2 regions of the Methylobacterium sp. WL1 genome follow, and region 2 is predicted to be linked to the other one. Evidence: riboswitches for the same ligand, from Rfam matches in the RefSeq annotation. Region 2 holds a riboswitch; the other holds the start of a gene.
The links. Region 2 has a riboswitch for thiamine pyrophosphate ahead of thiC (phosphomethylpyrimidine synthase ThiC). Riboswitches for the same ligand answer to the same signal wherever they lie in the genome.
Positions count from the first base shown of each region.

Region 1: it holds a riboswitch for thiamine pyrophosphate, as region 2 does, so the genes downstream of both, thiO (glycine oxidase ThiO) here and thiC (phosphomethylpyrimidine synthase ThiC) in region 2, are expected to answer to the same signal.

Region 1 covers NZ_CP042823.1:2,617,075-2,632,315, reverse strand. The annotation lists gene carB (carbamoyl-phosphate synthase large subunit) at 1-2,629, opposite strand, end outside; gene FVA80_RS12785 (pseudoazurin) at 2,935-3,369, shown strand; gene FVA80_RS12780 (hypothetical protein) at 3,401-3,778, opposite strand; gene carA (glutamine-hydrolyzing carbamoyl-phosphate synthase small subunit) at 3,901-5,148, opposite strand; gene FVA80_RS12770 (GatB/YqeY domain-containing protein) at 5,341-5,802, shown strand; gene dnaG (DNA primase) at 5,923-7,821, shown strand; gene rpoD (RNA polymerase sigma factor RpoD) at 8,022-10,022, shown strand; gene FVA80_RS12755 (adenylate/guanylate cyclase domain-containing protein) at 10,099-11,358, shown strand; gene FVA80_RS12750 (glycosyltransferase) at 11,524-12,609, opposite strand; TPP riboswitch at 13,100-13,227, shown strand; gene thiO (glycine oxidase ThiO) at 13,292-14,515, shown strand; gene thiS (sulfur carrier protein ThiS) at 14,512-14,724, shown strand; gene FVA80_RS12735 (thiazole synthase) at 14,727-15,241, shown strand, end outside.
Region 2 covers NZ_CP042823.1:6,012,353-6,027,593, forward strand. The annotation lists gene FVA80_RS29240 (D-amino acid dehydrogenase) at 1-209, shown strand, start outside; gene alr (alanine racemase) at 251-1,417, shown strand; gene FVA80_RS29250 (LysR family transcriptional regulator) at 1,532-2,440, shown strand; gene FVA80_RS29255 (NAD(P)-dependent oxidoreductase) at 2,534-3,418, shown strand; gene FVA80_RS29260 (aldehyde dehydrogenase family protein) at 3,418-4,956, shown strand; gene FVA80_RS29265 (DUF3100 domain-containing protein) at 5,122-6,483, shown strand; gene FVA80_RS29270 (M20 aminoacylase family protein) at 6,583-7,746, shown strand; partial or broken gene FVA80_RS31780 (IS3 family transposase) at 7,805-7,933, shown strand; tRNA gene FVA80_RS29275 (tRNA-Gly) at 8,017-8,090, opposite strand; gene FVA80_RS29280 (flagellar protein FlaG) at 8,281-8,616, opposite strand; gene FVA80_RS29285 (hypothetical protein) at 8,857-9,390, shown strand; gene thiC (phosphomethylpyrimidine synthase ThiC) at 9,413-11,299, opposite strand; TPP riboswitch at 11,374-11,479, opposite strand; gene FVA80_RS29295 (alpha/beta hydrolase) at 11,681-12,520, shown strand; gene FVA80_RS29300 (HNH endonuclease) at 12,542-12,916, shown strand; gene FVA80_RS29305 (acyltransferase family protein) at 13,022-14,089, shown strand; gene FVA80_RS29310 (pilus assembly protein PilZ) at 14,100-14,345, opposite strand; gene FVA80_RS29315 (ATP-dependent helicase) at 14,761-15,135, shown strand.

The DNA of each region.
Region 1 (15,241 bases), 2.8 Mb from region 2:
AATCGCCGGAGTGGATGCCGGCCTCCTCGATGTGCTCCATGATGCCGGCGATGAACACGTCCTGCCCGTCGCAGACGGCGTCCACGTCGATCTCCACGGCGTCCGACAGGTAGCGGTCGAACAGCAGCGGGTTCTTGCCCAGCACCGTGTTGATCTGCCCGGTCTTGTCGTTCGGGTAGCGTGCGACGACGTCGGACGGGATCAGGCTCGGCAGCGTGCCGAGCAGGTAGTCGGCGAACTGGCTCTCGTCGCGGATGATCGCCATGGCGCGGCCGCCCAGCACGTAGCTCGGGCGCACCACGAAGGGCAGGCCGAGTTCGGAGGCGATCAGCCGGCTCTGCTCCACCGAGTAGGCGATGCCGTTCTTCGGCTGCTTCATCCCGAGCTTGTCGAGGAGGCGCTTGAACTGGTCGCGGTCCTCGGCGAGGTCGATCGCGTCCGGCGAGGTGCCGAGGATCGGCACGCCGGCAGCCTCCAGGGCGCGGGCGAGCTTCAGCGGGGTCTGGCCGCCGAACTGCACGATGACGCCGTGCAGCGTGCCGGCCTGCCGCTCGGTCTCGATGATCTCCAGCACGTCCTCGGCGGTCAACGGCTCGAAGTAGAGCCGGTCCGACGTGTCGTAGTCGGTCGAGACCGTCTCCGGGTTGCAGTTGACCATGATGGTCTCGTAGCCGGCCTCCGACAGTGCGTAGCAGGCGTGGCAGCAGCAATAGTCGAACTCGATGCCCTGGCCGATCCGGTTCGGTCCGCCGCCCAGGATGATGATTTTCTTGGCATCCGTCGGTTGCGCCTCGTCGACGACCGTGCCGGCGAAGGGGGCGACGTAGGTCGAGTACATGTAGGCGGTCGGCGCCTTGAACTCGGCCGCGCAGGTGTCGATGCGTTTGAAGACCGGACGGATGTCGAGCGCCCGGCGCTTGGCCCGGACCTCGGATTCCTCCAACTTCGCCAGCACGGCGAGGCGCGAATCCGAGAAGCCGGCGGCCTTGAGCTGGCGGAACGCCCCGGGAGTGCCCGGCAGCCCGTGGGCCTTCACCCGGTTCTCCAGGTCGACGATCGCCTGGATCTGCTCCAGGAACCACGGATCGACCTTGCAGGAGGCGTGGACCTCCTCGTGGCTCACGCCGAGGCGCAGGGCCTGGGCGATCTTGAGCAGCCGGTCCGGCGTCGGCACGCCGAGCGCCGCCTTGATGGCGTTGTGGTCGTCGCCGCGGCCGAGGCCCTCGATCTCGATCTCGTCGAGACCGGTCAGCCCGGTCTCCAGCGAGCGCAGGGCCTTCTGCAGCGATTCCGCGAAGCAGCGGCCGATCGCCATCGCCTCGCCGACCGACTTCATGGCGGTGGTGAGCGTCGGCTCGGCGCCCGGAAACTTCTCGAAGGCGAAGCGCGGGATCTTGGTGACGACGTAGTCGATCGTCGGCTCGAACGAGGCCGGGGTCGCGCCGCCGGTGATGTCGTTGGCGATCTCGTCGAGGGTGTAGCCGACCGCGAGCTTGGCCGCGACCTTGGCGATCGGGAAGCCGGTGGCCTTGGAGGCCAGCGCCGAGGAGCGCGAGACGCGCGGGTTCATCTCGATCACGATCATCCGCCCGTTCTCGGGGTTGATCGCGAACTGCACGTTCGAGCCGCCGGTCTCGACGCCGATCTCGCGCAGCACCGCCAGCGATGCGTCGCGCATCACCTGGTATTCCTTGTCGGTGAGCGTCAGCGCGGGGGCGACGGTGATCGAGTCGCCGGTATGCACGCCCATCGGGTCGATGTTCTCGATGGAGCAGACGATGATGCAGTTGTCCGCCTTATCGCGGACGACCTCCATCTCGTACTCCTTCCAGCCGAGCACGCTCTCCTCGATCAGGACCTCGTTGGTCGGCGAGGCGTCGATGCCGCGCTCGACGATGTCGAGGAACTCCTCGCGGTTGTACGCGATGCCGCCGCCGGTGCCGCCCATGGTGAAAGACGGGCGGATGATCGCCGGCAGGCCGACCTCGGCCAGCGCGATCAGGGCCTGCCCGAGGGCGTGCTCGCTGTAGCGCTTGCGCCGCTCGGATTCGCCGGACTGCCACTTGCGCTCGAAGGCCGTGATCGCCCCGGCGCGCGCCTGCGGGTCGGCGTTGGCGGCCTCGATCCGGGCGATTTCGGCCAGAAACTTCTCCCGGTCGGCCTTCTTGGCCGCCGAGGCGTTGGCGAGCGCCGATTTCGGGGTGTCGAGACCGATCTTGGTCATCGCGTCCCGGAACAGGCTCCGGTCCTCGGCCTTGTCGATGGCCTCCGCGGTGGCGCCGATCATCTGCACGCCGTACTTGGCCAGCACGCCCATCTTCTGCAGCGACAGGGCGCAGTTCAACGCCGTCTGGCCGCCCATGGTCGGCAGGATCGCGTCGGGGCGCTCCTTCTCGATGATCTTGGCGACGATCTCCGGGGTGATCGGCTCGACGTAGGTCGCGTCCGCCATGTCCGGGTCGGTCATGATCGTCGCGGGGTTCGAGTTCACCAGGACGATGCGGTAGCCCTCCTCACGGAGCGCCTTGCAGGCCTGGGTCCCGGAATAGTCGAACTCGCAGGCCTGCCCGATGATGATCGGTCCCGCACCGACGATGAGGATCGAGGAGATGTCGGTGCGCTTGGGCATCTGCGGCCTTTTCAGGCCAAGCGCGCCCGATCGGGCACGGCTCGGATCGGCCCTGCTCCCGGACGCGCGTGGCGGGATTGTCGTTGAGCGCCGCGTTTACACGGCGGATCGGCGCATTGGAAGGCCGTGCGCGTTCGGCGATGGTGCGGGGCGTTGCAGGCGGGTCCGCGGGCCTCACGCCAGATTCAAATAGTTCTGAAGTCTTCGCCTGTTGGCGAACGGCATTGCCGAGTCGTTTCCGGCTCCATAAAGCTCTTTCGATCGACGGGTCCGTCGATTGAAACGATAACAATTCGAGATTGACGATGATCAGGGAAACGTTCAGCGCGGCGATGCTTCTGCTCGGCGCGGCAGCCGGCGCACGGGCGACGGAAGTCTCCGTTAAGACGCTCAACAACGGCCCGAGCGGGATGATGGTCTTCGATCCGGCCTTCGTGAAGATTCAGCCCGGGGACACGGTCCGGTTCGTGCCGGCCGACAAGGGCCACAACGCCGAACTCATCAAGGGCATGGCGCCCGAGGGCGCGCCGACCTTCAAGACCGTGGTCGGCAAGGAGGAGGCTGTGACCTTCGACACGCCCGGCCTCTACGGCTTCAAGTGCTCGCCGCACTACATCATGGGCATGGTCGGCCTGATCGAGGTCGGCGACAAGCCGGAGAACCTCGAGGCCGCAAAGGCGGTCCAGCACGGCAAGCTCGCCGCCAAGCGCTTCGAGCCGCTGTTCGAGAAGGTGCAGTAGGGGTCCGGCGGGGGCGGCCCGTTGTCCCCGCTCAGAATCCGGCGTGAAGCGCGGCGAGCGCCCGGTCGATCGACAGGTAGAAGATTCCGAAGGCGACCAGGGCGGCGGCGGCGAATTCGAGCGCGACGTTCGAGAGCGTTTGCGCCCGGCGCAGCATCTCGCGGCCGAAATACAGGGACACCCAGGCGAACGCGAGCACGGCCGGCATCGCGAACAGGTAGGACACCGTGCTCTCGACCCGGTCCAGGCCGGCGGCGGGATCGATCAGGGCGCGGATGTTGCGCACCCAGGGGGCGTAGACGGCGGCGTAGAGCGCGGTCGCCCAGGCGAGGCTGGCCGCGACACCGAGATGGAACGTGAAAGTCCGGTGCAGGCGGGAGAAGTCGTCGCGCGCCTCGTCGATGGTCATCCGGCAATCCCCCCGGACGGAACCGCCATGTGCGGCCCGTCGATGGGTTCTATAAGCCGCCGGAATTCGCGGATTTTGTGACCCCGGCGCGGCCTGAATGGGATCGCGCCGACGCGGACCGATCAGGCGTCCTTCGCGGTCTCCGGCGCACCGGAGCGCATCAGCGCGACGAAGCGCTCGAACAGGTAGTGGCTGTCGCGCGGGCCAGGCGAAGCCTCGGGATGGTGCTGCACCGAGAAGGCCGGGCGGTCGGTGAGGGTGAGCCCGCAATTCGAGCCGTCGAACAGCGAGACATGGGTCTCGACCGCGCTGGCCGGCAGGCTCGCGGGATCCACCGCGAAGCCGTGGTTCATCGAGACGATCTCGACCCGGCCGGTGGTCTTGTCCTTGACCGGGTGATTCGCCCCGTGATGGCCCTGACCCATCTTCAGCGTCCGGCCGCCGAGCGCGAGGCCCATGAGCTGGTGCCCCAGGCAGATGCCGAAGGTCGGCACCTTCTCGTCCAGCAGCTTGCGGATCACCGGCACGGCATAGGTGCCGGTCGCCGCCGGGTCGCCGGGACCGTTGGACAGGAACACCCCGTCGGGCTTCAGCGCCAGGATCTCCTCGGCGCTGGTGGTGGCCGGTACCACGGTGACGTCGCAGCCGGCCTGGGCCAGCAGCCGCAGGATGTTGCGCTTCACGCCGTAATCGATCGCCACGACCTTCAGGCCCTCGCCGGGCGCGCGCTTGCCGTAGCCGTCGCCGAGCGCCCAGACGGTCTCGGACCATTCCGAGTTGGCGCGGCTGGTCACCGGCGGCACGAGGTCGAGGCCCTCCATCGGGGCGAGGGCCGCGGCCCGGGCCTTCAGGGCCTCCCGGTCGAACCGGCCCTCGGGATCGTTGGCGATCACGGCGTTGGGCATTCCGCCGTCGCGGATGCGGGCGGTGAGCGCCCTTGTGTCCACCCCGGTGATCCCGACGATGCCGCGGGCGTCGAGCCAGCCGTCGAGATGTGACGACGACCGCCAGCTCGACGGCTTGGTCACCGCCGAGGCGATCACGGTGCCGCGCACGCCCGAGGCCGGGGCCGCCTCGAGGCTCTCCAGATCCTCGTCGTTGGTGCCGACATTGCCGATATGCGGGAACGTGAAGGTGACGATCTGCCCGGCATAGGACGGGTCCGTCAGGATCTCCTGGTAGCCGGTCATCGCCGTGTTGAAGCAGACCTCACCGTCGGCGACGCCGGTCCGGCCGATGCCGAAGCCCTCCAGGATGGTCCCGTCGGCCAGCACCAGCAGGGCCGTCGCGACGGGCTCCGCCCAGGGCTCGGGGGCAGCGGCTTTGGAGCCAGCGGATTTGGAGGCCTGCGCGGCGGCGTCTTGCAGCATCGGGTCGGTCTCGCTTATGTCCGGCCGAAGGCAGGCACCGCGATGCGGTACGCTCGGCTGGCGGCATGATCGTGTGCGGCGCTCTTAGCGAGCGGCCCGCGATCGGGTCAATGTGGCCGTGCGGCCGACGAGGCTCAACACCCGCAAAGTGCAGGCCAGCCCCCCGTTTCTCCCATCAAAAGGTTCATCGAGATGCTGCGCGCCCGCCTCACCACCGAGATGAAGGAGGCCATGAAGGCCGGCGACAAGGACAAGCTCGCCACCGTGCGGATGATCCAGGCCGCCCTCAAGGACAAGGACATCGAGGCTCGCGGCCTCGGCAAGGAGCCGGCCTCCGACGAGGAGATCCTGTCGCTGCTCCAGAAGATGATCAAGCAGCGCACCGAATCGGCTACGGTCTACGAGCAGGGCGGACGCCCGGAACTCGCCGCCAACGAGCGCTCCGAGATCGCGATCATCGAGGCGTTCCTGCCCAAGCAGATGGACGAGGCCGAGATGAAGGCGGCGGTCGACGCCGCGATCCTCGAGACCGGCGCCGCCGGCCAGAAGGACATGGGCCGCGTCATCGCCGCCCTGAAGGGCACCTTCGCGGGCCGGATGGATTTCGGCAAGGCGAGCGGGCTGGTGAAGGCCGCGCTGGCGGCGAAGGGCTGAGACCGAGGCGCCGGCTCTCCCCACAATCCCCCGCCTGATCGAACGATCGACCGCCCGGGCGGGACTCGGACCGCCCGGGCGCGCTATATCCAACGGTCAGGCAGTCGATCCGCAGGCCCCGTGCGCTATCCGCCCCACATCCTGGAAGAGATCCGCGCCCGGCTGCCGGCCTCGGCCGTGGTCGGCCGACGGGTGCAGCTGAAGAAGGCCGGCCGCGAATGGCGCGGCCTGTCGCCGTTCAACGCCGAGAAGACGCCGTCCTTCTACGTGAACGACCAGAAGCAGTTCTATCACTGCTTCTCATCGTCCAAGCACGGCGACATCTTCACGTTCCTGATGGAGACGGAGGGCCTGAGCTTTCCCGAGGCCGTGGAGCGGCTGGCGAGCGAGGCCGGCGTCAGCCTGCCGGCGCCCACGGAAGATACCCGCGTCGCCGAGAAGCAGCGCGCCGGGGCTTTCGAGGTCATGGAGATGGCCGCGCGGTGGTTCGAGGACCGCCTGCGGGCCGGGCCGGGCAGCGAGGCGCGGGCCTATCTCGAACGCCGGGGGCTCAAGGACGACACGCAGCGGGCCTTCCGGCTCGGCTACGCGCCGAACGAGCGCTACGCCCTGCGTGACCACCTGGCCGGGCAGGGGGTCGACAAGGCGCTGATGGTCGAGCTGGGCCTGCTCGCCGGCGGCGAGGATGTCTCGGTCCCGTACGATTATTTCCGCGACCGGGTGATGTTCCCGATCACTGACACCCGCGGCCGGGTCGTCGCCTTTGGGGGGCGGGCGCTCGCCAAGGAGGTGCGCGCCAAGTATCTGAATTCGCCCGAGACGCCGCTCTTCCACAAGGGCCGGACGCTCTACAACCTCCACGGCGCGCGCAAGGCCTCCCACGAGCGCAGCTCGATCATCGCGGTCGAGGGCTACGTCGACGTCATCGCCATGACGCTGGCCGGCCATCCCGAGACGGTGGCGCCGCTCGGCACCGCGCTGACCGAGGACCAGCTGGCCTTGCTATGGCGCCACGCCGACGAGCCGATCCTCTGCTTCGACGGCGACAAGGCCGGGCAGCGGGCGGCCTTCCGGGCGCTCGACATCGCCCTGCCGGCCCTGGAGCCCGGCCGCTCGCTTCGGATCGCCCTGCTGCCGGGCGGTCAGGATCCCGACGACCTGCTGCGCTCGGGCGGTCCCGGGGCGATCGACCAGGTGCTGCAGGCCGCGCTGCCGCTGTCCGAGCTGCTCTGGCGCCGCGCGCTCGAATCGGGGCCGGCCGATACGCCCGAGCGCCGGGCCGGCCTGACCCAGACGCTGCGCGCCACCGTCGCCACGATCCGCGACGAGACCGTCAAGCGCTACTACCGCGACGACATCGAGGAGCGGCTGCGCAGCCTGTCGCCCCGGAACGCGCGGTCCAGCGGGCCCGGGTCCGGGCCGAAGGGGCAGAACCGCCGCTTCGTCCGCCCGGGCGAACCGGTCTCGCCGCGGATCACCGGCAGCCCCAGCGCCTCGATGACCGCCTCGGCGGGCTTCTCCGGGGCGGCGCCGGTGCGCGAGGCGGTGATCGCCGGCACATTGCTGGTCCACCCGGAGATGCTCAGCGATTTCGGCGACGAGGTCTCGGAACTCGACTTCGAGCACCCCGACGCGCGGGCGCTCCTGTCGGTCCTGGTCGCTTGTGCCGCAGAGGATGGACAAACGAACGCGGACCTGTTGCAAACCCGCATCACACGGGCCGGTCTCGGAGAGGCGGCGGAGCGGATTCTGGCGCTCGCCCGGTCCCGAGACCGGATTACGCTGTCCCCGCACGCCGATCCGCAGCAGCGCGCGGACGCTCTCAGACAGGCGATGATCTTGCACCGGCAGGCTGGCGCGCTACATAGCGAACTTCGCGAAGCACGGCAGGCGTTCGAAGACGATCCGACCGATGCCGGGTGGGCATGGCTCTGCGAAGTCAAGGCGAGGCTGGAGACCGTCATCGCTGCCGAGGCTGAAGCCGACAAGCCGGTGTCGAACGACTCGACCGCCGCATGACGGCCGTGCGATGGCGGTGGCGACGGGCCGAACCCCGCGTTAGTTAACAATTGGTCAAGCCTCGGGCTTGCATACGGAACCCGACGACTCAAGGCGTCCGGAGCAATCCGGGGCCACTCGCAAGTATCGCGGCGCCGACGGCGTGGAGCGGCCTTACTCAGGCCCCCGCAGCGCGCCGCACCCGAAACAATAGGCTGATCATGGCGACGAAGGCAACGGAACGGGACGAGACGGACGCTGCCCCCGAGCAGCAGACCGACGGGCCGCTCCTCGACCTGACGGATGCTTCGGTCAAGCGGATGGTCAAGCTCGCGAAGAAGCGCGGCTACGTGACCTACGAAGAGGTCAACGAGGTCCTGCCGGAGGGCCAGTCCGACCCTGACCAGCTCGAGGACGTGCTCTCGCAGCTGTCCGAGATGGGCATCAACGTGGTCGAGGCCGAGGAGACCGACGAGGCTGCAACCACCGAGAAGGCGGCGAACGGCGCCGACGGCGAGGAAGAGGAATCCGAGGGCGGCGAGGTGGCCGAGGTCGCGCCGACGCGCGCCGTCACGGTCGCCACGACCACCAAGGAGCCGACCGACCGCACCGACGATCCGGTGCGGATGTACCTGCGCGAGATGGGCTCGGTGGAGCTCCTGTCCCGCGAGGGCGAGATCGCGATCGCCAAGCGCATCGAGGCCGGCCGCGAGGCGATGATCGCGGGCCTCTGCGAGAGCCCGCTAACCTTCCAGGCGATCATCATCTGGCGGGACGAGCTTGTGGAGGGCAAGGTCCTCCTGCGCGACATCATCGATCTCGAGGCGACCTACGCCGGCCCGGACGGCAAGAACGCGCCGCAGATCGCCGAGGGCGAGAGCGAGGAGAGCGCCGAGGAGGCCGAGCCGCCGGCGCCGCCAGAGGGCGGCGACGACGAGGACGACCTCGAGAACAACGTCTCGCTCGCCGCCATGGAAGCGGAGATCAAGCCGCGGGTCCTCGAGACCTTCGACGCGATCGCCGCGAATTACCGCAAGCTGCGCAAGTTCCAGACCGAGGGCGCAGACCGCAAGGCGGCCGGCGAGAAGAACAGCCCGGCCCAGAACCAGAAGCAGATCGAGCTGAAGGACAGCGTCGTCGCCGACGTGAAGTCGCTGTCGCTCAACAACAACCGCATCGAGGCGCTGGTCGGCCAGCTCTACTCGATCAACAAGCAACTCATCGGCCACGAGGGCCGGCTGATGCGCTATGCCGAGAGCCACGGCGTGGCCCGGGACGAGTTTCTGCGCCACTACCAGGGCTACGAGCTCGATCCGAACTGGATGGAGCGCGTCGGCACGCTAGGCGGCAAGGGCTGGAAGAACCTGGTCGAGCGCGGCTCGAAGCAGGTGACGGAGCTGCGCGCCCAGATCCTCGACCTCGCCTCAGAGACCGGGCTGGAGATCGGCGAGTACCGCCGCATCGTCAACATGGTCCAGAAGGGCGAGCGCGAGGCCCGGCAGGCGAAGAAGGAGATGATCGAGGCGAACCTGCGCCTCGTGATCTCCATCGCCAAGAAGTACACGAACCGCGGCCTGCAGTTCCTGGACCTGATCCAGGAGGGCAACATCGGCCTGATGAAGGCGGTCGACAAGTTCGAGTACCGGCGCGGCTACAAGTTCTCGACCTACGCCACGTGGTGGATCCGGCAGGCGATCACCCGCTCGATCGCCGACCAGGCCCGCACGATCCGCATCCCGGTGCACATGATCGAGACGATCAACAAGATCGTCCGGACCTCCCGCCAGATGCTGCACGAGATCGGCCGCGAACCGACCCCGGAGGAGCTGGCCGAGAAGCTGGCGATGCCGCTGGAGAAGGTGCGGAAAGTCCTGAAGATCGCCAAGGAGCCGATCTCCCTCGAGACACCCATCGGCGACGAGGAGGACAGCCACCTCGGCGACTTCATCGAGGACAAGAACGTCGTCCTGCCGATCGACGCGGCGATCCAGTCGAACCTGCGCGAGACCACGACAAGGGTGCTGGCGTCGCTGACCCCGCGCGAGGAACGCGTGCTGCGCATGCGCTTCGGCATCGGCATGAACACCGACCACACCCTCGAGGAAGTCGGCCAGCAGTTCTCGGTGACCCGCGAGCGCATCCGGCAGATCGAGGCCAAGGCGCTCCGCAAGCTGAAGCACCCGTCGCGTAGCCGGAAGCTCCGGAGCTTCCTGGACAACTGAGCCCCGTCGCGGCCCCCGCGGCGCCTCCTCCGACCGCGTTGCCAGGCGGCTGCTGCGCGGCCCCCACCTTGGCGCCATGCTCGAACGCCGCCCGCCAACGCCCGGATTGCCGACGGCCTTCGCGGACGGCTCCGAAGCCGACGACGTGCCCTTCGGCGCGCTCCAGCCCTCGGTGGGCATCCGCGACTGGCTGTTGGGCGAGGGCGCCCGGCTGCAGAAGGCCGAGGACATGCTGTCCGGCCTCGCCGAGCGGCTGATCGCTATCGGCGTGCCGGTGGATCGGGCCTCCACCGCGATCGACACCCTGCACTCGGAATATGCCGGCGTGGGCCGGGTCTGGACCCGGGACGGCGGCACCAGCGTGCGGCTGTTCCCGCACGGGGGCCGCTCGCAGGAGGCTTATCTTAACAGCCCGTTCCACACCGTCCACGAGACCGGCGAGTGGCTGATCCTCGACGTCGCCGAGACGCCGGACGATGCCTACGCGATCATCCCGGACCTGAAGGCCGGCGGCTACACCCACTACGTCGTGGCGCCGCTGTTCTTCACCAACGGCACCAAGAACGGGATCACCTTCGCGACGAAGGCGCCCGACGGGTTCGGCGAGGACGACATCGCGATCCTCCGCTTCGTCATGCCGGCGCTCGCCGCCGTCGCAGAGATGCGCGTCCTCAACAAGCAACTCGACCACGTGCTGCGCCTCTATGTCGGCGACGAGCCGCACCGGGCGATCCTGGCCGGCGACATCCGCCGCGGACAGGTGACGCGGATCCGCTCGGCGATCCTATTCGCCGACATGCGGGACTACACCCGGACCTCCGCCGACATGACTCCCGAGGAGGCGGTCGGACTGCTCAACGTGTTCTTCGACTGCCTGGTGCCGCCGATCGAGCGTGAGGGCGGCGAGGTCCTGAAGTATCTGGGCGATGGCTTGCTGGCGATCTTCCGGGAATCGGGCGACGATCTCGGGGGGGCCGCCAAGGGGGCGCTCACTGCGGCCCAGAACGCGCTGGCGGCCCTCGACGAGGCCAACGCCCTGCATCAGTTCTCGGTGCCGGTGGCGGCGGGAATCGCGCTCCACCACGGCGAGGCCGCCTACGGCAATGTCGGCTCGGGCTCCCGGCTCGACTTCACGGTCATCGGCCGCGACGTGAACCTCGCCAGCCGGATCGCCCGGCTGAACCGCCAGCTCGGCGAGCCGCTGCTGATGTCGAAGCCGTTCGTGGACTTCCTCTGGGGCGATCCGATCCCCCTGGGCGAGCACGTCCTCGACGGCTTCCGCGAGCCCATGGCGGTGTTCCGCCCGAAATTCCTGCGGCCGCGTGCGCCGAGCTGAGAGTTTTCGCAAAATGTCACAGGACTGATAAATTCGCCCCCATACGTAACAATGACATCAGTGCCGTTTAGAACCTCTGTGCTTAGCCGTGTGACGCGGATATTTTTCCGACTGCCCCAGCTTTTAGGCTCTCCATAATCGAAAGATCGTAGACCTGTGCTGGGATTATCCCGATCCAGGCACCGACTCGGCCATCTTGACTAGAACTGCGTTCGCCAAGGCTGCGGTCCGGGTGAGAACCTCGTCTGGAACTTCCGGCAGGTCGAGTATTTTCAGGCACGCCGCCGCGCAGGCCTTGTGTTGCGCCGTGTGATAAGCGTGAATTGAAAATTCTTCCAGCAATCCAAAATCGTAAACCCAGGGCATTATTGCGATGCCTTCTTTTGGCGCCTTGAGGGACAGTCCGGACTCCGCATACCGGTATCCCGCCGCAAACTTCTCCTTGCGTCTGCAGTATTGGCTAGCGCTGTGGCGTGCCTCAGCCCGTGCCGGACAGACGGGAATCATGCGATCGTACAGCTTCAGGACTTTTTCCGCGGGCTCATTCAATTTCTCCATGAGCCAGGCAGCGTTCAATAAACTGATGTATACTTCTTCCTTCCAATACCCGAGGCTGCTTCGCTTCAGATAACAATCCAGTGCCTTGAGATCTTCGCCGACATCGCGATAAGATCGCGCGAGATAGAACGTGTATCGCGCGATCATGAATGGGTCTTTTTCAGCAGCTAACGCTCTTTCCAGAACCGCCAAATCTCGTCGTTCCGACGACCGATCGCGATGACGAGCTCCATCGTCGCCGCGACGCATGGCAAGCGGCAGCTTGGGTGTTGGCGGGTCCTTTTGGCACTCCAGAAATTCATGCACGACGCCTCGATAGCGCCAATTTTTATTATTTTTAACCAGTTGTATACGCCAGTATTCTGTATTTTCATCCAAAATCGTCATCATGTACCCTGCCGCAATGAGCTTCGGCATCGAGAAATCATTGGGAATTATCAATTGATCGTCGGCATCGATGATCAAACTATATGCGGCGTGCGGGCGCGCTAATTTTAAAGCCTCGGTGCGGTTGAAGGCGAAATCGACCCAGGGTCTCTCCACAAGCGTACCGGGCATGTCTGCCATCGCTGCGCGGATGACATCCTGTGTTCCATCCGTCGAGCCGGTATCGACAATGATCCAATGGTCAATAACGGATCTCACAGAATCAAGACACCTGCGAATAACGTGAGACTCATTCTTGACGATCATGCAAAGGCAAATTTTTTGACCAAAACTATTCATGCCAATACACCCAAAGAAAATTTCGTTACATCGCCTCTTATCGTGCTGCGTCTTTTGATAGCGCAAACCTCTTCGTCACCCAATCTAGCCCCCCGCATTAAATTTACTTTTTGATTTTCATTATTTATATAGCGTTATAAATGGCGAAATTATTCAAGTACTTTTCCAAAATTAACGACTATTTCTTGTGGTAAATTCATTGAATATTACTGATTATAACTCAAAAAAATTAAAATATTGGGAATCGCTGACGCAGGTATGCCGGCATGCACGCTCGTGCCGCGGACGCCTTCAATGATCGAGCATGGCGCATATCGCTCAACCGGCAAGCGACGCGATCAGAATTAGGCCCTGGGCCGGAGATCCGATCGGTGACTGCGCCACCAGGAATGTTGCATCCCAGACCGCGGCTCGCCGTATCAGGCTTGACCCGCGGGGCCTACGCGATCAGATCTATCGCTGTTCCAGGGAGATCCCCGGCAAGGGGCTGAGAAACCGCTGGCACGTCCCCCGGACCTGCGGCGCGGAAATCCTTCGAACCTGATCCGGCTCACACCGGCGTAGGGATTGGACCGCGGCCGCCTGAATGGCAGGTCACCGCTTCTCACCGAAGCAGACGGCCCGATCTTCGCGACGGAATTCCGCGGAGATGACTTTGGCTTTTGACCGCCCCGTTTCGCCGATCGGACGCCGCCGCCTCCCGGGCGGCTTCGCCGCGCAGGCCTCGCTGCCGGCGCGTGCCGATGTCGCCGTCGTCGGCGGCGGGTTGATCGGCCTGTCGATCGCCTGGCGGCTCGCACGCGCCGGCCGCGCGGTGGTCGTCATCGAGCGCGACACGATCGGCGCGGGTGCGAGCCTGGCCGCCACCGGCATGCTGGCCCCGGCCGCCGAGCACGAGCCGGGCTCCGATCCGCTGCTGCCCCTCGCCCTCGAATCGCTCCGGCTCTGGCCGGGGTTCCGCGACGCCCTCGAAGCCGAGACCGGCCTGCCGATCGATTATCGCGCGGACGGGACCGTCGTGGTCGCCATCGGCCGCGACGAGGTCGAGCGCCTGCGCTTCCGCTACGACCTGCAGCGCCGCTCGGGCCTCGACGCCGCGTGGCTCCCGGGCACCGAGGTGCGGCGCCTTGAGCCCGCCCTGCGGCCGGCCGTCACCGCCGGAATCCATTGCCCACTGGATCACCAGGTCGATCCCCGCCTCGTTATGGCGGCACTGGCCGAAGCCTGTCGGCGTGCCGGCGTGACGCTGGTCGAGGGCCTGGCGGTGAGCGGGCTCGACTGGTCCGGCGGAACGGTGACCGGCATCCGGGCCGGCGACGAGGCCGTGACGGCCGATACCGTCGTGCTGGCCTCCGGCGCGTGGAGCGGGGAGGGCGGCCTGCTGCCCGAACATCTCGCCCTGCCGGTGCGACCGCTCAAGGGCCAGTCGATGGCCCTGCGCACCACCGCGCGCACCGGCACGCTCAGCCGGATGATCTGGACCGAGCAGGTCCACATGGCGCCCAAGAGCGACGGCCAGCTGATCGTCGGCGCAACGGTCGAGGATTGCGGCTTCCGGTCGGGCATCACCGCCGGCGGCCTCTTCGCCCTGCTCGAGGGCGCGCGCCGGGTGCTGCCCGGCATCGAGGAGATGGAGGTCGAGGCCGTGTGGGGCGGCTACCGTCCGACCTCGGACGACGACGCGCCGATCATCGACACGCTCGCACCGGGCCTCCTCGTCGCCACCGGCCATCACCGCAACGGCTACCTGCTCGCCCCCGTGACGGCCGAGGCGGTCGCCGAACTCGTCACACGCGGCGCGCTGCCGGAGATCGCACAGCCGTTCACTCGGGCGCGCTTCGACCGACGCGAACCCACGAGGGCCTCGGCATGAAGCTTCTGGTGAACGGAGAAATGCGGGATCTCGCGGTCGAGACCATCGCGGCCCTGTTCCGGGCCGAGGCCGACGAGACCGGTATCGAGAGCCCCCAGGGCATCGCCATCGCCCTGAACGGCCGCGTGCTGCGCCGCCGGGACTGGGACGAGACGCCGGTTGCCGAGGGCGACCGGGTCGAGATCGTCCGCGCCATGCAGGGAGGTTGACCATGGACCAGACCGTCACGCCGCTGCGCCCCGAGACCGAGGCGGATCACTTCACCATCGCCGGGGCGGAGCTGTCCTCGCGGCTGTTCATCGGCACGGCCGGCTACCCGACCCAGGCGATCATGCGCGACGCGGTCGCGGCGTCTGGGGCCGAGGTCGTCACCGCCTCGATCCGCCGGGTCTCGCTCCAGGGCCACGGCTCGGACACCGTGCGGATCCTCAAGGGCAAGCGCTTCCTGCCCAACACCGCCGGCTGCGAGACCGCCCGCGACGCGATCATGACCGCCGAGCTCGCCCGGGAGGCTCTGGACACCAACTGGATCAAGGTCGAGGTGATCGGCGACCGGGAGACCCTCTATCCCGATGTGGCCGAGTTGATCGAGGCCTGCCGGCATCTGGTGGACGAGGGCTTCGTGGTCCTGCCCTACTGCAACGACGATCCGGTCGTCTGCCAGCGCCTGGAGGATCTCGGCTGCGCCGCGATCATGCCGATGGGCTCGCTGATCGGCTCCGGCAT
Region 2 (15,241 bases):
CGTTCTGGACGGGCCTGCGCCCGATGACGCCGGACGGGACGCCCATCGTCGGGGCGACGCGGTATGACAACCTGTATACGAATACCGGCCACGGCACCCTTGGCTGGACCATGGCCTGCGGGTCAGGCCGGCTCCTTGCGGACCTGATGTCCGCCCGGGCGCCCGACATCGCCCACGAAGACCTCGCCGTCGGCCGTTACGCGGCCTGAGACCGGTGGACGCGCGCGTGTGTGATCGGGAGGCGGATAGGGTGGACGCGTTCGACGATGGCGGGCGTCCGCACGCGGGGGCAATTCTGACGGTCGATCTCGACGCCATCGCGGCCAATTACCGGATCCTGTCAGGCCGCCTCGCCGGGGCGGAATGTGCCGCGGTGCTGAAGGCGGACGCGTATGGCCTGGGCGCCGCGCGCGTTGCCCCCGTCCTGTCCGCGGCCGGATGCCGAACCTTCTTCGTGGCCCATCTCGACGAAGGGATCGCCCTCCGGCGGCACGTTCCCCGGGCCGCCGCCGTGTGGATCCTGCACGGAGCCCCCCGCGGGGCCGAAGCCGAGTGCCTGGAGCACGGGCTGGTGCCGGTCCTCAATACGCCGGGCCAGCTCGCGCGCTGGGCCGCGCTGGCCCGGACGCGGGCATGCCGGTTGCCGGGGCTGTTGCAGGTCGATACCGGCATGAGCCGCTTCGGTCTGTCTCCCGCCGAAGTCGCGGCCGTCGCGGATCGGGCGAGCGAGCACGATGCCGTGGCGTGGCGGCTCATCATGAGCCACCTGGCCTGCGCGGACGCCCCCGACAGCGATGCGAACCCGACGCAACGGTCCCGCTTCGAGGATGCGCGGCGCCGGCTGCCGCCCATGCGCGCCAGCCTCGCCGCGTCCTCCGGCATCTTCCTGGGGGCGGATTACCATTACGATGTCGCGCGGCCGGGTGCGGCCCTGTTCGGGGTGGCGCCGGTTGCTGGGCGTCCCAACCCCCTGCAGCCGGTGATCAAGCTGGAGGCCCGCGTCCTGCAGGTGCGCGACGTGCCGGCCGGGACGGCGGTCGGATACGGCTACACCGCACGGACGGCGGTCGCGTCGCGCCTCGCGACCGTGGCGGTCGGCTATGCGGACGGATTCCTGAGGAGTGCCAGCGGTCGCGGCGCGGTCTGGGCGGGCGGCGTCGCGCTGCCCATCCTCGGCCGGGTATCGATGGACAGCATCGTGGTGGACGCCTCGGCTCTCCCGCCCCGGGCGCTGGCCGAGGACGACGCGGTTGAGATCATCGGCCCGCACCGCTCGCTGGACGCGGTCGCGGCCGATGCGGGTACCATCGGGTACGAGGTGCTGACCGGCCTGGGTGATCGGTTCGACCGCCGGTACGTCCACGGGGCGGACACCGCTGGTCCGACGCGAGATCCGAGCGTCGGGCCTCGACGGTAGGCGACCGGCCGCGCGGCACAGGCGAAGGTCGATGGGCAGAAGGCATGGCTCGGCCCCGTCGATGCGGGCTCACGCCTTGATATGCGGAGGACCAAAGCGCACGCTCGCCTGACGATGAACGATCGAGCGCTGCGATACTTCCTGGCCGTCGTCCGGACCGGCTCCGTCCGAGGCGCCGCGGAGGCGCTCAACGTCGCGGCCTCCGCGGTCAGCCGCCACATCAGCGAGATGGAGGCCGAGTGCGGCGAGAACCTTCTGGAGCGGCTGCCGCGCGGCGTCGTGCCGACGGAGGCCGGGCGCCTCGTCGCCCAGCACGCGCAGCGCCAGGCCGACGAGGCTGCCCTTCTCGAGGACAACCTCAAACGGCTGCGCGGCGTCCAGCGGGGGACGATCCGGCTGACCTGCGGCGCGGGCTTCCTGGTCGACCTGCTCGATAACGGCCTGGCCAACTTCGTCACGGCCTACCCCGGAATCTCGTTTCAGGTCTCCCTTGGGACAACGGACAGTGTGCTGTCGGCGGTCGCACAGGGCGATACGGATATTGGTCTCGCCTACAACCCGCCCGCCCATCCGGACGTGCGCGGCGTCGTATCGGCGCGGCACCCGCGGCTGGCCGTCCTGCCGAACGACCATCCCCTCGCCGGTTCCTCGACCCCCGTGGGCCTGCGCACCTTCGCCTCCGAGCCGGTCGTCCTGCTTCCCTCCGATCATGGCGTGCGCCAGTTGCTGGGACGCGTCGAGGCCGATGGCGGTTTCCGGCTCGTCGCACGCCTTGAGACAGCGTCGTTCGAGTTGCACAGGCGCTTCGTGACGGCGGGGTTGGGCGTCGCGTTCCTGCCGCGTTTCGCCGTCGCGGCCGAGCTGCAGACCGGCGCCGTCTCCGTGATCCCCCTGCTCGACCCGGTCCTGTCCGAGGCGAGCGCACACCTCGTCGTGCGCTCGGGACGGCGGCTGCCGGAAGCGATGGGCCGGCTGCTGGGCTGGCTCACCGAACACCTGGTCGCCTTCCAGCCGCAACGCTGAGCGTTGCCTTTACAAGAACGACTTGTTCGCAAAGCAAGTCTTGTAGCGACCGTATCGACGATCGATACCATTTCCTAAACGGAAGGTGTCGAAATGAACATTGAGACGATAGGTGTGGTCGGGCTCGGCAATATGGGCCTCGGCATGGCGGCGACCTTGGCGCGCAAGGGCTTCGCGGTCATCGGCTACGACATCAGCGACGCCCGGCGCGCCGCCGTCGAGGCGGCCGGCGTCTCGTTCGTCCCGGACCTGACCGACGTCCTGCGTCGCGCGCATGCCCTGGTCTTCTCGCTTCCCCTGGCCCGCGATGTCGAGGCCGTGGTCACGGCGGAAGGCGGCCTGCTGTCCCGGACCGACCGGAAGGTCGTCGTCGTCGATACCTCCACCTCGGATCCCGGCACCACGCGGCGGCTGGCGGCGCGCCTCGCCGAGGCCGGCCATGCCCTGCTCGACGCGCCAGTGAGCGGAGGCCCCTCGGGGGCCGCCGAAGGCACGCTGACGATGATGGTCGGCGGCTCGGAGGCCGACTACGCCCTGGCCGAGCCGGTGCTCTCGGCGATGTCGGCCCGCGCCCCGCATGTCGGGCCGTCCGGCGCCGGCAACATCGTCAAGCTCGTGAACAACCTCCTGGTCGCCGCCCACCTCGTGACCACGGGCGAGGCGATGCGCCTGTCCGAGGCGGCCGGCCTGTCGGCCGAGGAGGCGATCAAGGTCGTCAACACCGCCACCGGGCGCAGCGCGATCAGCGAGGTGATGTTTCCTCGCTGGATCCTGTCGAACACCTTCGACAGCGGCTTTTCCGCGGGGCTGATGCGCAAGGACGTGCGCCTCGCCATGGCGCTGGCCGCCGAGAGCGGCGCCGACCTGCCGCTGTCCGCCCATGTCGCGCAGATCTGGGGGACCACCCGCGACGCCATCCCGGACGCCGCGGACTTCACCCGCATGGCCGATTACCGCAACTCGAACGGAGCCAACTGATGTCGACCAGCGTGCACGGCGATGCGGCGCAGCGCATCCGGGACCTCCTGTCCGCCCTTTCCCTGGGCGACCGCATCGGCAGCCTGGTGTCCGGCGAGATCCTCATGGGAACGGGGGAAACCCTCGACCTCGTGAACCCGGCGGACGGCCGGGTGGTGGCGAGCTTTGCGGATGCCGGCGCGTCCGTCGTGGATGCCGCCATGGCGGCGGCCCGGCCCGCCCAGCGGACCTGGTGGGGCATGACGGCGGCGGCCCGCGGCCGGGCGATGTGGGCGGTGGCCGCCCTGATCCGGCACAACGCCGACGCGTTGGCCGAGCTGGAGACCCTGTCGGCCGGCAAGCCGATCCGCGACACGCGCGGCGAGGTCGGCAAGGTCGCGGAGATGTTCGAATATTACGCCGGCTGGTGCGACAAGCTGCACGGCGAGGTCATCCCGGTCCCGACCTCGCACCTGAACTACACCCGCGCCGAGCCGTTCGGCACCGTGGTGCAGATCACGCCGTGGAACGCCCCGATCTTCACCGCCGGCTGGCAGATCGCCCCGGCGCTGTGCGCCGGCAACGCGGTGGTGCTGAAGCCCTCCGAGCTGACGCCGCTGACCTCCCTGGCGCTCGGGATGCTGTGCGACCGGGCCGAGGGGATCCCGCGCGGCCTGGTCTCGGTGCTGGCGGGCGCGGGCCCGACCACCGGGGCGGCGGCCGTCGCCCATGCCGACACGCGGCTGGTGGTCTTCGTGGGCTCCGCCGAGGCCGGGGCGCAGATTGCGGCCGCGGCAGCGCGCAACATCGTGCCGAGCGTGCTCGAGCTCGGTGGCAAGTCGGCCAACATCGTGTTCGCCGATGCCGACCTCGATCGTGCCCTGGTGGGCGCGCAGGCGGCGATCTTCGGCGGCGCCGGGCAGAGCTGCGTGGCCGGCTCGCGCCTCCTCGTCCACCGGTCGGTGCACGCCGATTTCGTGGCGCGGCTGTCCTACGCCGCCGGCCGCATCCCGGTGGGCGCGCCCACCGACCCGACGACCCAGATCGGCCCGATCAACAACCGGCGGCAACGCGACAAGATCGCCGCGATGGTGGGCCAGGCCGTGGATGCCGGCGCCCGCATCGCCGCGGGCGGCGCCTGTCCGGCCAACCTGCGGGACACCGGCGGCTTCTACTTCGGTCCGACGGTGATCGACGGCGTGACGCCCGATGCGGCGATCGCCCGGGACGAGGTGTTCGGCCCGGTCCTGACCGTCCTGCCGTTCGAGACCGAGGACGAGGCGGTCGCGATCGCCAACGCCACGCCGTACGGCCTCGCCGGCGCGGTCTGGACGAACGATGTCGGCCGCGCCCACCGGGTCGCCGCCGCGGTCAGGGCCGGGACGTTCTGGGTCAACGGCTACAAGACGATCAACGTCGCCTCGCCCTTCGGCGGGTTCGGCCGCTCCGGCTTCGGCAGGTCCTCCGGGCGCGAGGCGCTGATGGCCTACACCCAGACCAAGAGCGTGTGGGTCGAGACCGCAGCCCAACCCGGCGTCGCCTTCGGCTACGTGGGCTGAGCCGGGTGGGCTGAACCAAACGGCGCCCGCCCGAACGGGCCGCCGCCACACGGACGCCCTCGACGCCCCGCGGGCCCACGACCAGGTCCGCGGGCCCCGACGCCGGCGCAAGAACAACAATCAGGACCCTAAGCGCCGCGACCCATCGCAGGGAGGACAACAGCCATGGCACAGGAAGCAATCCATCGAGGCCCGGTCCCAGTCGAGGCCAACCCGGCCGAAAGACCGAGCCGCGTCCGCCTGTTCCTGATCGCCCTGGTCATCGTCGTCATCGCCGAGGCCATCGGCAACATCAACATCCCCGTCGGGACCGGAAAGATCGTCCTGCTGCCCCTGCTGTGGGCCCTCCTGCTCGGCGGAGCCCTCGGTCTGGCGAGCCCCCGGCTCCCGGCCCTCCTGCGCCTGCGGTCCTCGACGCAGTCGGCCGCGGCCGCCTTCCTGCAGCCGGCCCTCCTCATCTTCATCGCAAAGCTCGGCCTGCTGGTCGGCGGCTCGCTGCCGAGGATCTTCGCGTCGGGATGGTCGCTCGTGTTCCAGGAGTTCGGCCACTTCTTCGGCACCATGGTGTTCGGCCTTCCGGTCGCCCTTCTCCTCGGCATCAAGCGGGAGGCCATCGGCGCCACCTTCTCGGTCGGCCGGGAGCCGAGCCTGGCCATCATCGGCGAGCGCTACGGGATGGATTCCCCCGAGGGGCGCGGCGTGCTCGCGGAATACCTCACCGGGACAGTGTTCGGGGCGGTCTTCATCGCCGTCCTGGCCGGCCTCATCGCCAGCCTGAACATCTTCAATCCCCTCGCGCTCGCCATGGGGGCCGGCGTCGGATCCGGCAGCATGATGGCCGCCGCGTCGGGGGCCATCGCGGCGCAGCAGACCCCCGAGGTGGCCAAGGATGTCGCCACCTTCGCGGCAGCGAGCAACCTGATCACCACGACCATCGGAACCTACTTCACGCTCTTCCTGTCGCTGCCCTTCACGATCTGGGCCTACGGCAAGCTCGAACCGATCCTCGGGCGCAACCGACCCAACACCATCCGGGAGCCTTCGGCCGTCGCCGTGACCCCGGAGCAAGAGGAAACCGCGATCGGATTGGCCGAGATGCTGGTGGCGTGGCTGCTGATCGGCGCCTACGGGCTCATCGGCAACTATCTGACCTACGGCGTGATCCCCGACGCCGCCGTCGTGGGCGGGATGGCGATCATCATTGGCGTCGTGATCCTCGGCTGGGGTCTCTACGTGCTCTCGGCGCGGAAGCTTCCCGCGGTGATCTGGGTCTCCCTGATCGGCATGGCGCTGACCTATCCGGCGATGCCGTACGCGGCCGAGATCGCCGCGATGACCGGCAAGATCAACTTTCTCGCCCTGGCCACTCCTATCCTGACATTCGCCGGCCTGTCCATAGCCAAGGACATCCCCGCCTTCCGGCAGCTGGGCTGGCGCATCGTCGTGGTCTCGTTCATGGCGAATGCCGGCACATTCCTGGGCGCGACCCTGATCGCGCAGTTCTGGATGCATGTGCCGGTGACGTGAGACATGGTTCGATCCGCCGCCGGGCCGGGCTCGGTGGCGGATCGACCGACCCGCAGGGATGGCCGGGATCGGACCTGTGACGGCCAGGGAGCGAACGGCATGAGCATAGACGCGGACATCCTCGGTCGCATGGTCGCCTGGCGGCGCGACCTGCACGCCCACCCGGAGCTCGCCTTTGCGGAGGTCCGAACCGGGGACCTCGTCGCGCGCGAGCTCGCCGCCTGCGGCTTCGAAATCCATCGCGGCCTGGGCCGGACGGGCGTCGTCGGGACGCTGCGCCGGGGAGAGGGCCCGATCGTCGGCCTGCGCGCCGACATGGACGCGCTGCCCATCCACGAGGCGACCGGTCTGCCCCACGCCTCCAGGAACCCGGGGGTGATGCATGCCTGCGGGCATGACGGGCATGTCGCGATGCTGCTCGGCGCAGCCAGCCAGCTCGCCCGCGCCGAGAACCTGCGCGGTACGGTCCGGGTCATCTTCCAGCCGGCCGAGGAATGCGAGGGCGGCGGCCGGGCGATGGTCGAGGACGGCCTGTTCAGGATGTTCCCCTGCGACACGGTCTGGGGCCTGCACAACTGGCCGGGATTGCCACTCGGAGCCTTCGCCACCTGCCCGGGCCCGATCATGGCCTCCCTCGACACGTTCGAGATACGCGTCAGGGGCTCGGGGACGCACGCCGCCATGCCGGAGCGGGGCATCGACACGCTGGTGATCGCCTCCGAGACGGTTCTGGCCCTGCAGACGATCGTCAGCCGCCGGATCGCCCCGCTCGATCCCGCGGTGGTGAGCATCACCCAGGTCCACGGCGGCGACGCCTGGAACGTGATCCCGGACCTCGCCACGATCCGGGGGACCGTCCGCTGCCTGTCCGAGAGCGTGCGCGGGACGGTGGCGGCTCTCATCACGGAGATCGCCACGGGCACCGCCCGCACGCATGGCGGCGCCGCCGAGGTCGATTACCACACCGGATATCCCTCGACGGTCAACGCCTCGGACGCCGTCCCGCTCGCGCTCGCCGCGGCGGCCCGGGTCCCGGCGATACCGTCCCGGCATGGAAATGTCGCGCCGTCGATGGCCTCGGAGGACTTCGCCTACATGCTGCAGGCCTGCCCCGGCGCCTACGTCTGGCTCGGCACTGACGGCGCCGAGCCCGGCCGGCCGCTTCACAATCCCGGCTACGACTTCAACGACGACGCCCTGCCGATCGGGGCCGCCTATTGGGTGGCCCTGGCGACCGGCATGCTCGAAGCGGCCCGTACGTAAGTTTGCCGACGCTTCGGATATCGAGGCCCGCACCTGCGAAGTTGCCGAACGGCTTCGCAGGCGGATGAGGGATCTTGAGACGGAGAACCGGCATCTTTCGCCGGTAATCGCAGATCTGACGCTCGACACGCTGATCTTACAGGATGCGTCCCGGAGAGGCGTCTCGAGCCCCGGGCGCCAACGCGCCCGTGGCGAACACATCTCGCCACCCCGTGGGGCTGATCAGTCGCGGCGAGCGGAACTGACGGGCTGATGTAAAGTAGAAAAAAGTGGAGCGGGCGGCGGGAATCGAACCCGCATATTCAGCTTGGGAAGCTGACGTTCTACCACTGAACTACGCCCGCGGACACGGCCGGTGCGGTGGAGTAGCGCCCACAAGGCCGGAGCCTCGTGGGTGCTCCGTGCACCCGTGTACGAATGCGATCTAGCAGCCCGCCGACAAGTCCGTCAAACGGGGTCTTTCGGTTTCTGCAGGAAAGCGTGTTCGCAAGCCGGACCTCGCCCAGTGGAGCGACCTGCGCCGGAGCCAGCGTCTCAGGCGATCCGGGACAGGTTCCCCGCGGCGGCGTGCGATTCGCGGGCGGCGTCATAGGCCCGGTTGCGCAGGGCCGTCTCGCTGGGCAGCTGTTCGACGACGTTGCCGGACCGCGAATCCACCACCTGGAACACGATCGAGCTCGTGTCCGGATCCTGGATGTAGCGCGCCTTGTCGCCGGTGGGGGTGATGTCGAGTTTGACCGCCGGTTCCAGCGGAGCGGTGGCGGCCTGGGCCGGCGTCGTGTCCTGGGTGGCGGCCGGAGCGGCCGATGCCGCGAGCGACTCGAGACCCTGCGGCCCCGGCGTCGTCGCATTGAGCGGACGGATATCCATGGCTGATCTCCTGCGATCCTGTGATCGAGGGATTCAGCGGTTCTGCCGCCTAAGCGTCCGTTAACGGCGCCCCCCGGCGCAGGGGATGGTTGCGCGGCAGCCCGAGTCGCGATGAAGATCGCGTTACCGGAACGGCATCATTTTGCGTTTTCGTCTGGTCCTTGATGCCGCGCGCCGCGCGGGTGGGGCGATCCGTGTCGCTATTGCGCCTCGGGGAACGGCACGCGTCCGGAGGTATCCATGCGCTGGACCCGAATAGCGGTGGCGCTCCTGATTGCGGCGTTTGCCGAGGCACCACCGGGCAGCGGACAGGCGCGATCAGGATTATCACCCCGGGGGGCGTTCATCCGGCAGCATCGCTGCGAGGTCGTGGCGCGCCTTGACGCGATCCATCGGCGCGGGCCCGTCGAAACGTCGCGTGATCGCTTCATCGTGGTGGCGCTGCGCGATCGGCCGATGCACTATGTCCAGTGCATCTTCCAGCCCTTCGATACCGCGATGTTGTGCGAAGCCTCGTCTGGCGCCTACGGGAAAACGGGTTTTCGGCTCCAGGCGCAATCCCAGGCCGCCCTCCGGGCCCTTCAGTATGCCCAAGCCGACGGAGAAGCGAATTTCTCGCGCACCGTCAGCCTCGGAGATCCTCCCGATGTCGGCATCGCCGCCGACCTGATGCTCGCGGCGCTCTACGATGCCTACGGGGCCGAGCCGGACTCGGCGATCGAGATCACGGCACCGCGCGGCGGCGGCGGCGGGTGCGGCACGCCCACGTCTTGAGCGGACGGGGCGTGCCGGCTCCTCATTCGGCCGCGTCGATGTAGAGCTTGCCGCCTTCGGCCAGGAACTCCTGGGACTTGGCCCGCATGCCGGCCTCGGCCTCGGCCTTCGACATAGCGGGCGACGCGCCCACGACCTCGCCCGCTTCCTCCATCGCCAGCACCTCGGCGCGCAGGTCCTGGGTGATCTTCATCGAGCAGAACTTCGGCCCGCACATCGAGCAGAAATGCGCGACCTTGTGGGCGTCCTTGGGCAGGGTCTCGTCGTGGTAGCGACGGGCCGTATCCGGATCGAGGCCCAGGTTGAACTGGTCTTCCCAGCGGAAGTCGAACCGGGCGCGGCTCAGCGCGTCGTCGCGCAGCTGGGCGGCCGGGTGGCCCTTGGCGAGGTCGGCGGCGTGGGCGGCGATCTTGTAGGTGATCACCCCGGTCTTCACGTCGTCGCGGTCCGGCAGCCCGAGGTGCTCCTTCGGGGTGACGTAGCAGAGCATCGCGGTGCCGAACCAGCCGATCATGGCGGCGCCAATGCCCGAGGTGATGTGGTCGTAGCCGGGGGCGATGTCGGTGGTCAGCGGGCCGAGGGTGTAGAACGGCGCCTCGCCGCACTCCCGCAACTGCTTCTCCATGTTGACCTTGATCTTGTGCATCGGCACGTGGCCGGGGCCCTCGATCATCACCTGGCAACCCTTGTCCCAGGCGATCTTGGTCAGTTCGCCCAGCGTCTCCAGCTCGCCGAACTGCGCGGCGTCGTTGGCGTCGGCGATCGAGCCCGGACGCAGGCCGTCGCCGAGCGAGAACGACACGTCGTAGGCCCGCATGATGTCGCAGATCTCGTCGAAATGCTCGTACAGGAACGATTCCCGGTGCCCGGCCAGGCACCAGCGCGCCATGATCGAGCCGCCCCGCGAGACGATGCCGGTGACCCGACGGGCGGTGAGCGGCACGTGCGCCAGCCGCACGCCGGCATGGATGGTGAAGTAGTCGATGCCCTGCTCGGCCTGCTCAATCAGCGTGTCCTTGAAGACTTCCCAATCGAGCTTGAGCGGGTCGCCACCGACCTTCTCGAGCGCCTGGTAGATCGGCACGGTCCCGATCGGCACCGGGCTGTTCCGGATGATCCACGAGCGGATGTTGTGGATGTTGCGGCCGGTGGACAGGTCCATGACCGTGTCGGCGCCCCAGCGGATCGACCAGACCAGCTTCTCGACCTCTTCCGCGGCCGACGACGTCACGGCCGAATTGCCGATGTTGGCGTTGATCTTGACCAGGAAGTTCCGGCCGATCGCCATCGGCTCCAGCTCGGTGTGGTTGATGTTGGCCGGGATGATCGCGCGGCCGCGGGCGATCTCGTCGCGCACGAATTCTGGGGTGATGAACGGCGGTACCGACGCACCGAAGCTCTCGCCGTCTGCCAGCGTGGCTTCGGCGCCCGCCAGCATCGCGTCGCGACAGGCGTTCTCGCGGTGGGCGACGTAGATCATCTCCTCGGTGATGATCCCGGCTCGGGCGAACTCGTACTGCGTCACCATCTGCCCGGGGGCCGCCATGCGGATCGTCCGGGTAGCGGGGCAGGGCGCCACGAGCTTGTCGCCCGCGAAGCCGTTATCCTCCGGCTTGACCGCACGGGGCTCAACCGCGGTGTAGCGGCGCGCCGCGATCCAGGGCTCGCGCACGCCGGGCAGGCCGGCGGTGAGGTCTATGCGGGCGTCGGTCTCGGTGTAGGGGCCCGACGGATCGTAGACCCGCACCGGCTCCTCTTTCGGATCGGACAGGGCAATCTCGCGATAGGGCACCCGGATGTCCGGCCGGCCGACCGGATTCGCGTAGACCTTGCGCGACCCGGTGACCGGACCCGTGGTCACGGTCTCGGGGCTGCCTTTCACGTCCTTGGGGAGAACGGGTGCGTTCATCGTGGGCCTCTCCTCGTGTTGGAGCGCTCCGGACCACGCGATGGCTGAGATGAGATCCGGCCGCACGCACGCGAGCAGCCGCAGGTTCCCGTCCCTCCGCCGGTATGAGCCGGATCAGGTTCAAGGGTCAGGGCAGCATGCCCAATCTCAGCCCCCTTCAGGGCCCCCCTCGGAACGGTTCAAGACTCGGCCCCGGGGATGGGTTTGTCAATGCTGCGGCGAGCCGAGCGGATAACAGGCTGGTGTTGTCCGACGGGAGAAGCTCCGGTCGCCCAAAGCCAAGCACCCTGTGTAGGGGCAGGGCCGCCCAACCACTCATCAAAGCCGTCCTGGGCCAAACAAACTTGGCTACGATGCCCATCTTTGAACCTTCAAGAAACGATGCGCATCCTGCTCCTGCTGCTGGCCGCCCTGGCGGTGCTCTACCTGGCTTGGCTCGTCGCCCTGGTGCTGTTCCAGCGGCGGCTGATCTACCCGGGCGCGGCCTGGAACGGGCAACCCGTGCGCATCCAGGCGGCACCGCCCGGGACCGAGCCGGTCACGGTAGCGACAGAGGACGGCGAGCGGCTGTTCGCCCTGTGGCGGCCGCCGCATCCCGGCTGCGGCATCGTCATCAGCTTTCACGGCAACGGCTCCCGGCCCGAGCCGCACGCGGCACGCTTCGCCGCGGATCCGTGGCGCGCGGCCGGCTGGGGTGTGCTGGCGCCGGCCTATCGCGGCTATCCTGGCTCGACCGGCACGCCGAGCGAGGACGGCCTGATCCGGGACGGGCTGGCGGCGGTCGCGGCCGCTGAGGCACGGTCCCCGGGGGCGCCGATCCTGCTGCATGGCCATTCCCTGGGTGCCGCGGTGGCGGTCGCGATCGCCGGGCAAGTCGAGGCGATCGGGCTCTACCTTGAAGCACCGTTCGACTCGCTGACCCATGCCGTGCGGCTGCATGTCCCGCTGGCACCATCCTGGCTCCTGCGCGACACCTATCGCTCGGACCGGCGCATCCAAGGCACGTCCGCGCCGGTCCTGATCGTCCAGGGCACCGACGACCCGGTGGTGCCGGCCGAGCTCGCCCGGGCGCTCGCTACGGCGGCGGGGCCCCGAGCGCGGTTCGAGCTGGTGCCGGGCGACCACATGTCGATCTTCGGGTCCCGGGATCGCGAGGCCGAGGCGTGGTTCCGCGGACGTGTGGGGCCGGCCTGCAGGACGCCGGATCAGGCTGTGCCCTGAAAGGACGGGAGGAGACATCGTTTGGTCGGACGCCGCTCCCGGCGCTGGAACGCCGACGATCCGGAGATGCCCGGCGCGGTTGCCCGGATGGATCCGGTCTGCCCGCTCTGCGGCCGTCCTATCCCGCCCCGCGCCCGCTCCAGCCTGCACCACCTCACCCCGAAGCTGAAGGGCGGCACCCACCAGGGCACGGTGCGGCTGCACCAGATCTGCCACTCGGCGATCCATGCCCGCTACAGTGAGGCCGAGATCGCCCGCCGGCTCGCCGACGTGGACGCACTGCGGGACGATCCCGAGATCGCGCGCTTCGTGGTCTGGATCCGCGGCAAGCCCGACGACTTCCACGCCGCCACGCGCATGACCCGTGACCGCCGCGCGGGCAAGCGTCGGGATTGAGGCAGCCGTTTACCCGGCGCTCAGGACATCTGCAGGTTCCGATCCCGGGCCGGCAACCCCGTCAACCTTGTCGATCCACACTGGCCCCGGTCTGGGAGCTGAACGATGGGCGGGGCAGGAAACGCGAACGGCCGGCTGGCCTGGGTCGATATCGCCAAGGGGATCTGCATCCTCCTGGTGGTGATGATGCATTCCGTCATCGGCACCGGTGCGGCCCTGGGCGGCGAGGGATTCCTGCACCCGGTGGTGGCCTTCGCCAAACCGTTTCGGATCCCGGATTTCTTCCTGCTGTCCGGCCTGTTCCTGGGGCGGGTGATCGACCGGGACTGGCGCCTGTTCGCCGACCGCCGGGTCCTGCACTTCGCCTACTTCTACGGGCTCTGGCTGGTGATTCAGTCGGCGGCGCGCTACGGCGGTATCGTCGGCGATGCCGGGCCGGGCGCCTTCGCCGCCCATCTCGCCCACGCGCTGGTCGAGCCGTATTCCAGCCTGTGGTTCGTCTACCTGCTGGCGGTCTTCTCCGTGGTGACCAAGGTCTTGCGCCGGTGCCCGGGGGCGCTGCTGCTGGCCGGCGCGGCCCTGCTGCAGATCGCCGACATCCGCAGCGATGCGACCCTCGTCGAGGAGTTCTGCGGCCGCTACGTCTACTTCGTGGCGGGCTACCTGTTCGCCGGCCGGATCTTCGCCTTGGCCGACGCGGCCCGCCGGCATGTCGGCCCCGCGCTGTGCGGCCTCGCCGCCTGGGCCGTCTTGGAAGGATGGATGGCGCTGACGCCCGCCCGCCATCCGGCCTACCCGACCCTCGCCAGCCTGCCGATCGCGAGCCTCGCCCTCGGGGCGGCCGGTGCCCTGGCGATCATGGTCGTGGCCGCGCTGATCGAGCGGTCGGGGACCGCCGTCGCCGAAGCCCTACGGACCTGCGGCCAGCGCTCGATCGTGATCTATCTCGCCTTCTCGCTGCCGATGGCCGCGACCCGCGAGATCCTGGTCCGCACCGGGCTCGTGAACGATATCGGGCTTGCGAGCCTGATCGTCATGGCGGCGGCGCTGCTGGTCCCGCTGGGCCTGGAGCGGCTGGTGCGCCACACGCCGCTCGCCCTGCTGTTCCTGCGTCCGGCCTGGTTCCGGCTGGCGGGGGCGCCGCGCCCGCGTCCGTCCCTCGCGGCCACCTGAGGCCGGCAGCTCAGCTCTCGAACGCGATGCCGATCCGGCGGCTGCGCCGCCACGCCACGGCGGCCTGCCGCGGGTCGGCCCCGTCCATCAGACGGAGCGGGAAGCGGTCCGGCACGGCTTGATCCTCCTCGACCTCGATCTGAGCGCCGGTCTCGGTGGCGTCCCAGACGAGGCAGCCGACCTCGCCGCAGGCGAGCAGCAGCGTGCCGAACGTGAAGGCGTTCTTGCGGAATGCCCCGCGGCGATCCTCCGTCATCGCACCCTCTCTCCGGTCCCGGTCCGCGACACCCAGGCGCGCGGACTGAACAATACGGCGAGACGGTTAACGGGCTGGATGGCGGGCGGAGACTGGTATCCCAGGCCGAAACTCAATACGTGTTTGGGTCATCCAGGAGATGCGCCGCCGCTGCAGGCTCGCCAGCTTCGCGGCGTTCAGGATGCCCCCAGGGCTACGGCAATCCTGCAACGCATGGCGTCGATCCCGGCTTCGCCGCTGATCGCGACCTCGATATCGTGGGGCGATGGCTTCCGGCTGGCGCCCGGCATCGGTAAGGCGAACCGCAGCGACGGTCCGCCCTCCGACGCCTTCGCAGGTCGGGGCCGAATTTTCATGACAGGGATCGGGCGCGTGCCGGGTTGTTCACCGGGCGATGGTGCACCGGGAGGACTCAATGCGGGATGCGTCGGCGCAGGAGCTCATGATCCTCAGCGCGTTGCAGGAATGCCGGATCCAGCTGGAGACCGCGCGCCGGGACGAGGCGAGCCGGGCCGCCGTCCGGCTCGAACTCGATGCCGCCCTGCAGCGCGAGGAGGCGCTGAAGACCGAGATCGTGCAGGAGCGGGAGCGCACCGAGGCCGTGCGGGTCGTCTTGCTGGCGCTCACGGCCAGCATCGGCCGGTTCGGCCTGCGCCGGAAGCTGTTCACGGCGCGTATCGCCCGGCTCGGCCGGGAGACGCCGGATTCCGGCCCGCAATCGGTTCGGCACCCCGTGCTGCTCGCCGAGGCACGGCGGGTGCTGGGGCAGGATCCGACCGCCTCGGGTTAAGGCGCCGGGATGCTAGCGGCCGGGGCCGGGGTGCTGAACGGAACGCTAACGACCCCTTAAACCGCCGCATTTAGCGTGCCGTAACCGGGCTACGCCGCAACGCACG